2 regions of the Streptomyces sp. NPDC023838 genome follow, and region 1 is predicted to be linked to the other one. Evidence: riboswitches for the same ligand, from Rfam matches in the RefSeq annotation. Region 1 holds a riboswitch; the other holds the start of a gene.
What was found. A riboswitch is a leader RNA that binds a small molecule or an ion and turns the genes downstream of it on or off. The one in region 1 is predicted to bind cobalamin.
Positions count from the first base shown of each region.

Region 2: linked by a shared signal. The riboswitch ahead of AB0G17_RS11315 (iron ABC transporter permease) and the one ahead of AB0G17_RS25250 (ribonucleoside-diphosphate reductase subunit alpha) in region 1 are both predicted to bind cobalamin.

Region 1 covers NZ_JBFAAD010000023.1:40,540-44,857, forward strand. Annotated here, with positions in the region: gene mctP (monocarboxylate uptake permease MctP) at 1-1,166, shown strand, start outside; cobalamin riboswitch at 1,270-1,440, shown strand; gene AB0G17_RS25250 (ribonucleoside-diphosphate reductase subunit alpha) at 1,569-3,947, shown strand; gene AB0G17_RS25255 (ribonucleotide-diphosphate reductase subunit beta) at 3,947-4,318, shown strand, end outside.
Region 2 covers NZ_JBFAAD010000007.1:87,498-91,815, forward strand. Annotated here, with positions in the region: partial or broken gene AB0G17_RS11305 (ABC transporter substrate-binding protein) at 1-816, opposite strand, end outside; gene AB0G17_RS11310 (ABC transporter ATP-binding protein) at 825-1,592, opposite strand; gene AB0G17_RS11315 (iron ABC transporter permease) at 1,595-2,650, opposite strand; cobalamin riboswitch at 2,760-2,892, opposite strand; gene AB0G17_RS11320 (DUF5988 family protein) at 2,997-3,203, opposite strand; gene AB0G17_RS11325 (amidohydrolase family protein) at 3,528-4,318, shown strand, end outside.

The DNA.
Region 1 (4,318 bases):
AGGCGGTGCTCGACGTGATGGGCATCGGCGGCTCCAGCAACTGGTTCCTCAAGGACCTGCCGCTGCTGATCGCCTTCGCGGTGCTCGCGGCGTACACGTACTCCTCGGGTCTGCGCGCCCCCGCACTGATCGCGTTCGTGAAGGACACCCTGATCTACATCGTCATCCTGGTGGCGATCATCTACATCCCGATCAAGCTCGGCGGCTTCGACGACATCTTCGCGGCGGCCCGGCACAAGTTCGAGACGCCCAACGCGGCCGGGAAGCCCACGGGCGCGCTGGTGCCCGGCGACGCGGGCCAGTGGACCTACGCCACGCTCGCCCTCGGCTCGGCGCTGGCGCTCTTCATGTACCCGCACTCGATCACCGCGACCCTCTCCTCCCGCAGCCGCAACGTCATCCGCCGCAACACCACGATCCTGCCGCTGTACTCGCTGATGCTGGGTCTGCTCGCGCTGCTCGGCTTCATGGCGATCGCGGCCGGGGTCAAGGTCAAGAACGGCCAGCTGGCGATCCCGCAGCTCTTCGAGGACATGTTCCCGGACTGGTTCGCGGGCGTGGCGTTCGCGGCGATCGGCATCGGCGCGCTCGTCCCGGCGGCGATCATGTCGATCGCGGCTGCGAATCTCTTCACCCGCAACATCTACAAGGACTTCCTCAAGCCGGACGCCACGCCGGAGCAGGAGACCAAGGTCTCCAAGCTGGTCTCGCTCCTGGTGAAGGTGGGCGCGCTGGTCTTCGTCCTGACGATGGACAAGACGGTCGCGATCAACTTCCAGCTGCTGGGCGGCATCTGGATCCTCCAGACCTTCCCCGCGCTGGTCGGCGGTCTGTTCACCCGCTGGTTCCACCGCTGGGCGCTGCTGGCGGGCTGGGCGGTCGGCATGGCGTACGGCACGCTCGCCGCGTACGGAGTCGCCTCGCCCACCCAGAAGCACTTCGGCGGCAGCTCCAAGGAGATCCCCGGCATCGGTGAGATCGGCTACATCGGCCTGACGGCGTTCGTCCTGAACGTCGCGGTGACGGTCGTCCTCACGGTGGCCCTGAGGGCCCTGAAGGCCCCCGACGGCGTCGACGAGACGTCCCCGGAGGACTACACGGCGGACGCGGGCGACCCGGGCGTACAGACGGAACTGCCCCCGGCGACGGCGGGCGCGTTGCACTAGCCGCCTCCCTCCTCCGTACGCGACGACGGGCCGCCGGGAATCCGGCGGCCCGTTGTCGTGTTCCTGGAAGACGAGTTGACGCTCCGACACCCTCCGAAGCCGACACGACACAACATGTGGGGGTGCCGCCGGAGCCCGGCACAAGATGTATGCTCATGCTCGCTGTCGCCGCAGGGGAATCCGGTGCAAATCCGGAACTGTCCCGCAACGGTGTACTCGTACGCATTTGCGTACCTGTTCAGTCCGAGGACCTGCCGACAGCGCGCCCTGGCCGTCCGGCCCGGGTGCCAGACGTCCGGGCCTCGCGGAATGGGCAAGTGGACGCGGCGTACCCCCGAGGGGGTGTGTCCGTGTGCCCGCGCACTTCCCCAAGGCCCCGTGCCGAGCGAGGAGTGCCCCCACGTGACCATCGCCCCTGCGGATCCCGCTTCAGCGATCGCCGAAGAGCCGGCCGATGCCCCCGGGACCGCCCTGCTGCGGACCCTGACCGACCTCACCGCCGATCTGCCGGACACCGACCCCGGCCGTGTCGCCGCCGCCGCCCTGCGCGGCCGCAACGCGCGCTCGGACGAGGCGGAGCTGCGTGGGCTCGCCACCGAGGCCGCCGCCGGGCTGATCTCCGAGGACCCGGCGTACTCCCGCCTCGCCGCCCGGCTGCTGACGATCACGATCGCCGAGGAGGCCGCGACCCAGGGCTCGGTCACCTTCTCCCAGTCGGTCGGGGTCGGCCACGAGGAGGGCCTGATCGCGGACCGCACGGCCGACTTCGTGCGGCTGCACGCGGCCCGCCTGGACGCGCTGGTCGAGGCCTCCCTCGCGGACGGCGCCGACGACCGCTTCGGCTACTTCGGCCTGCGCACGCTCTACTCCCGCTACCTGCTGCGCCACCCGATCACCCGCCAGGTCATCGAGACCCCGCAGCACTTCATGCTCCGGGTCGCGGCGGGCCTGGCCGAGGACGACTCGGTGCGTGCCCTGGACGAGGTCGCCTCGCTGTACGGCCTGATGAGCCGGCTCGACTACCTGCCGTCCTCCCCCACGCTCTTCAACTCCGGCACCCGTCACCCGCAGATGTCCAGCTGCTACCTGCTGGACTCCCCGCTGGACGAGCTGGACTCGATCTACGACCGCTACCACCAGGTGGCGCGCCTGTCGAAGCACGCGGGCGGCATCGGCCTGTCGTACTCCCGCATCCGCTCGCGCGGCTCGCTCATCCGGGGCACCAACGGCCACTCCAACGGCATCGTCCCGTTCCTGAAGACGCTGGACGCCTCGGTGGCGGCCGTCAACCAGGGCGGGCGGCGCAAGGGCGCGGCGGCGGTCTACCTGGAGACCTGGCACTCCGACATCGAGGAGTTCCTGGAGCTGCGCGACAACACCGGTGAGGACGCCCGGCGTACGCACAACCTGAACCTGGCGCACTGGATCCCGGACGAGTTCATGCGCCGCGTGGACGCGGACGGCACCTGGTCGCTGTTCTCCCCGGCCGACGTGCCCGAGCTGGTCGACCTGTGGGGCGACGAGTTCGACGCCGCGTACCGCAAGGCCGAGGCGGCCGGTCTCGCCCAGAAGACCATCCCGGCCCGGGACCTGTACGGCCGGATGATGCGCACCCTGGCGCAGACCGGCAACGGCTGGATGACCTTCAAGGACGCCTCCAACCGCACCGCCAACCAGACGGCGGAGCCCGGCCACACGGTCCACTCCTCCAACCTCTGCACCGAGATCCTCGAGGTCACGGACGACGGCGAGACGGCCGTCTGCAACCTCGGCTCGGTCAACCTGGGCGCCTTCGTGCTCGCCTCCGGCGAGATCGACTGGGAGCGTCTGGACGCGGCCGTCCGTACCGCCGTGACGTTCCTGGACCGGGTCGTCGACATCAACTTCTACCCGACCGAGCAGGCAGGCCGCTCCAACGCCAAGTGGCGTCCGGTGGGCCTGGGCGCGATGGGCCTCCAGGACGTCTTCTTCAAGCTGCGCCTGCCGTTCGACTCCCCCGAGGCGAAGGCGCTCTCCACCAAGCTGGCCGAGCGCATCATGCTCACCGCGTACGAGGCGTCCTGCGACCTCGCCGAGCGCAGCGGCCCGCTGCCCGCCTGGGACAAGACCCGCACCGCGCGCGGCGTGCTGCACCCCGACCACTACGACGTCGAGCTCAACTGGCCGGAGCGCTGGGCGGCGCTGCGCGAGCGGATCGCCTCGGTGGGCATGCGCAACTCGCTGCTGCTCGCGATCGCCCCGACCGCGACCATCGCCTCCATCGCGGGCGTCTACGAGTGCATCGAGCCGCAGGTCTCCAACCTGTTCAAGCGCGAGACGCTGTCGGGTGAGTTCCTCCAGGTCAACGGCTACCTGGTGGAGGACCTGAAGAAGCTCGGCGTGTGGGACGCGCAGTCCCGCGAGGCGCTGCGCGAGGCCAGCGGCTCGGTCCAGGACTTCAGCTGGATCCCCGCCGACGTGCGCGCGCTCTACCGCACGGCGTGGGAGATCCCGCAGCGCGGCCTGATCGACATGGCGGCGGCCCGCACCCCGTTCCTGGACCAGTCGCAGTCGCTGAACCTGTTCCTGGAGACGCCCACCATCGGCAAGCTGTCGTCGATGTACGCGTACGCCTGGAAGCAGGGTCTGAAGACCACGTACTACCTGCGTTCGCGCCCGGCGACCCGGATCGCCCGCGCCGCCCAGGCCACCGCCCCCATCCCCGTCCAGCAGGCCGCCCCCGACGCCGACGCGATCGCCTGCTCCCTTGAGAACCCCGAGTCCTGCGAGGCCTGCCAGTAATGAGCTCCAACTCCGAAAAGAACCTGCTCGACCCGGGCTTCGAACTGACCCTGCGTCCGATGCGCTACCCGGACTTCTACGAGCGCTACCGCGACGCGATCAAGAACACCTGGACGGTGGAGGAGGTCGACCTCCACTCCGACGTCGCCGACCTCGCCAAGCTCTCCCCGGGCGAGCAGCACATGATCGGCCGCCTGGTGGCGTTCTTCGCCACCGGCGACTCGATCGTGGCGAACAACCTGGTGCTGACGCTCTACAAGCACATCAACTCCCCCGAGGCGCGGCTGTACTTGAGCCGTCAGCTCTTCGAGGAGGCCGTGCACGTCCAGTTCTACCTGACGCTGCTCGACACCTACCTGCCCGACCCGGAC
Region 2 (4,318 bases), on a different contig from region 1:
GTCGCAGATGACGATGGTGTCCGGGTCGCGCTCGACGACGCTCTCCCAGCCGACGGTGGTCCAGGAGTCCGCCACGTCGTGCATGACGTTGACGCCTCCGGCCTCGGTGATGATCTGCTCCGGTGCGGCATAGCGGCCGGAGGTGAAGGGCGTGTCCCGGCCGCTGTCGTAGAGGAAGACCGACGGACGGTCGGCTCCGTTGGGCGCCTTCGCCCGCACGTCGGCGATCTGCTTCTTGAAGTCCTGGATCAGCGCGGCGGCCCGCTTCTCGACGCCGAACAACCTGCCGAGGTTGGTGAGGTCGGCGTAGAGGGCGTCCAGTGGCGGCATGATGCCGCGCGAGGACGACGTGCGGCCGTTGTGGCAGGACTCGGTGAGGACGTACGAGGCGACGCCGAGCTTCTTGAGCGCGTCGGGGGTGAAGCCTCCGTCCTCACGGAATCCGTAGTTCCAGCCGGCGAAGACCAGATCGGCGCGGGCGTCGAGGACGTTCTCCTTGGTGAGCTGGTCCTTGGACAGCCATGTCACCTTGTCGTAGCCGCCCTTCCAGGGCAGACCGCCGATGTCCCCCTTGTCGTCGGGCATGGCGAAACCAGCCATGCGGTCCTCCAGGCCGAGGGCGAACATCAGCTCGGTGATACCGACGTCATTGGTGACGACGCGTTCGGGGACCTTGTCGTACGTCACCTGGCGGCCGCAGTTGGTGAGGGTGACCGGCGATGACTTGGCGTCCCCGGACCCGGACGACTCGACCGTGGCACCACAACCGGTGGCGGCCACGGCCAGGCAGAGGGCGGTGGCGAGCAGCTTGCGCATGGGGATCCTCAGGTGGTGGGCGGGAGCAGGTCGAACAGGAGCTGGAGGGCGCCGGTTCCTGGATGGCGTACGCGGTGCGCGCGCACGCCGAACACCGACGCCAGCAGTGCGGGTTCAAGGACCTCGTGCGGCGGACCGCTGGCCGCGATCCGGCCGCCGTCGATGACGTACAGGACATCGCAGTGTGCGGCGGCGAGGTTGAGGTCGTGCAGGGCGGCCAGCACGGTCAGGCCGCTGTCGCGGACCAGCGTGAGGACGTCCAACTGGTGGGCGATGTCGAGGTGGTTGGTGGGTTCGTCGAGGACCAGCACCTGGGGTTGCTGGGCGAGTGCGCGGGCGATGAGGGCCCGCTGTTTCTCGCCGCCGGACAGGCTCAGGAAGCCCCGGTCGGCGAGATGGGCGACGCCCGTCCGCGTCATCGCCCGTGCGCAGATCTCCCGGTCCGATGCGGCCGTACGGTCGCGGTGCGGCAGCCGCCCCATGGCGACCACCTCGGCCACCGTGAAGTCGAAGTCGGCGGACGACTCCTGCGGCAGCGCGGCCAGGACGCGGGCGGCGGCCCGGGGGCGCATGGCGTGCAGAGCCTCGCCGTCCAGCCGTATGGTTCCCCGGGCCGGGCGCAGCGCCCGGTACACACTGCGCAGCAGGGTCGACTTCCCGCTGCCGTTGGGCCCGACGAGTCCGACGAACGCCCCGGTGTCCACGGCGAGCCGGACGTCCTCGACCAGCCGGGCCCCGGCGGCCTCGATCGTCACCTCGTCGATGTCGAGCCGCATCCTCAGCTCCCCCCGAACGCGTAGCCGCCGCGCCGCATCAGCAGCAGGAACGCGGGAACCCCGACCACCGCGGTGATCACGCCGACCGGCAGCTCGGCCGGGGCCAGCAGTAGCCGCGACAGCACGTCCGCCCACACCAGCAGCACCGCTCCGGCGAGCGGCGCCACGGCGAGCACCCGCCGGTGGTCGGCGCCGACCAGCATCCTGACGACGTGCGGCACCATCAGTCCGACGAACCCGATGGCCCCGCTGACCGCGACGACGGCTCCCGTGACGGCGGCCGTGACCAGGAACAACTCCCTGCGCAGCCGGGCCGGTTGGACGCCGAGGGCGGCCGCGGTCTCGTCGCCCATGGCGAGGGCGTTGAGCGCTTCGGCGCGCCACCGCAGCCACGTCCATCCGCCCGCCACGGTCACCGCGGCGATGGGGACCTGCGCCCAGGTCGCGCCGCCCAGACTGCCCAGCAGCCACATCATCGCCGACCGGGCCGCCTCGCCCCGGGCCGCACCGAACACCATGACCGTGGTGAGGGCCTCGAAGCCGTACGCCAGTGCCGTCCCCGTCAGGATCAGCCGCAGTGGGGTGAGCCCGCGGGGTGAGCGGGCCACGGCGTACACCAGCGCCATGGCCGCAAGCGCCGAGGCGAACGCCGACACCGACAGCGCCCACACCCCCAGCCCCGCGAACGCCCCCAGCAGGATGACGGCGTTGGCGCCCACCGCCGCACCCGAGGAGATGCCCAGGACGAACGGGTCGGCCAGCGCGTTGCGGACCATCGCCTGCACGGCGACACCGACCGCCGCGAGCCCGGCCCCGACGACGGCGCCGAGCAGGACCCGGGGCAGCCGGATCTCCCAGACGATGGTGTACGCGGCCGCGTCACGCGCGTGCACGGTTCCGCCGGTGAGCCCGGCCCACAGAAAGCGCGGCACGTGCCCCCAGCCGACCCCGGCGGCGCCAAGTCCCACGCCGCACATGAGTGACAGCAGGAGCACCAGTCCCAGCGCCAGGCTGAGCGGCAGCACGGGTATCCGGCCGGGGGCAGTCCTTCGGTGCACGGGCGGGGCCGTCCTTCGCATGGGCCGCCTGCTGAAGACAGAGCAGGAGACAGCCCGTACGGCCGCACCGGCCGCGCGGCCCCCTCTCGCAGTCCACGGCGAGCAGTCAACGGATCGCTGGACCCCTCGCGGGCGATCGGGCTCGCGCGACGGACCCCAGGGTCGCCGCGCACACCGTTGCGGGTCAGCGCCGGACTCTCACCGGACTTCCCCCACGGGAGGCAAGGCGAGCCTAACAAACCGCTCTCCAGGGCCGCCCGGGCCTACCGCCCTTGCCCGTCCCCGTACTCCTGCCCACGAGCCGTGGGGTGACGAATCCCGAGCGAGGACGCCCGGTGGCCGCCGGCTACTCGGCAATCGCGGTGCGGTAGATCCACTGGTAGACCCGCAGTGATCCCTCGGCGGTGTCCTGGTGCCGCTGGGTGGCCTCGAAGTGTTCGTAGCCGCCCCTGAACGGCACCTTCACCTCGGCGTCCGGCTCGGTGATCGTCACGATGCGGTCCGGCAGGTCATCCGGGCCGCCCTCAAGCACAGCCCTCGCAGCATTCGACACAGCCAGCTCCTTTGCGGGTCATTGCACGGCGGAGTGACTTCTTCCCCGGTCGTACACGGAACCACGGCCCCGAACTCCCAAATCCCTCCGCTGGACGAATGCCCGGCGTCGAGTAACGGGCGAGTTGTCACCCTCCCCCTGTCGGAGCGCACTGGCGTCCGGGTGACAAGTCGAACACCTTCGCCCCGAGGCCCGGCCATTTCGGCAAGCCTGCCAGGACCATTCCATGGGCACATTCCCCATGCCCTTGCGGCACGCGCCGAATTGGCCGCCATAGCCCAGGGCCGCGACAGAAGACCGAGTCAACCGGAGGTCATCATCGGCATGTCACACATCACCAGGCGCCTCGGCATGGCCGGTGCGGTACTGACAGCGGTGGCCGTCGCCGCCTCGTCGACCGGGGCGGGCTCGGCGGTGGCCGGGACGGCGTGTTTTGACCGCGCGAGAGAGCCCTACACCTCTCAGGTCGACAGTCATCTGCACTTCCGCCCGTTCGGTGGCCCGGCGATCGGGTTCGACGAACTCACCGGCTACCTGCACAAGAGCGGTGTCCGGCACGCCAGCATGTACGGCATCGGGCAGATGCTGCCGGTGAACTCCCCCTGCACGTACTACCTGGACTGCCCCGGCACATCCGTCGCGCCCAGCATGAAGAACGACTTCGCCAACGCCGAGAATTACGTGGCGGCGAAGCCCAAGGACCCCGAACTCGCCGTCTCCATGACCTTTATGGATCTGAATCACCCGGAGACCATCCCGCCGGGCATCGCGCTGTACGACAAGGAGTTCCCAGGGGTTTTCCGGTGGGCGGGAGAGGTGAACCTCGTCAAGCAGGCGCTGTTCCCCAACCACCACACCGCCGCGACGAGCGAGAACATCAAGAACTGGGCACCGTTCATGAAGGTGCTACGGAACCGCGGGATCCCGATCACCATCCACTCGGACCTCGGGAACAACGCGGAGCAGACCAAGTATCTCCATCTGATGGAGGAGACGCTTCACCGGTATCCGGCGAACAAGATCGTGTGGGCACACATGGGGCTCTCCAAGGAGCTCACCACCATGGATCCCGACCGGCACATCGGGATCATGAAGAGACTCCTGGACAAGTACCC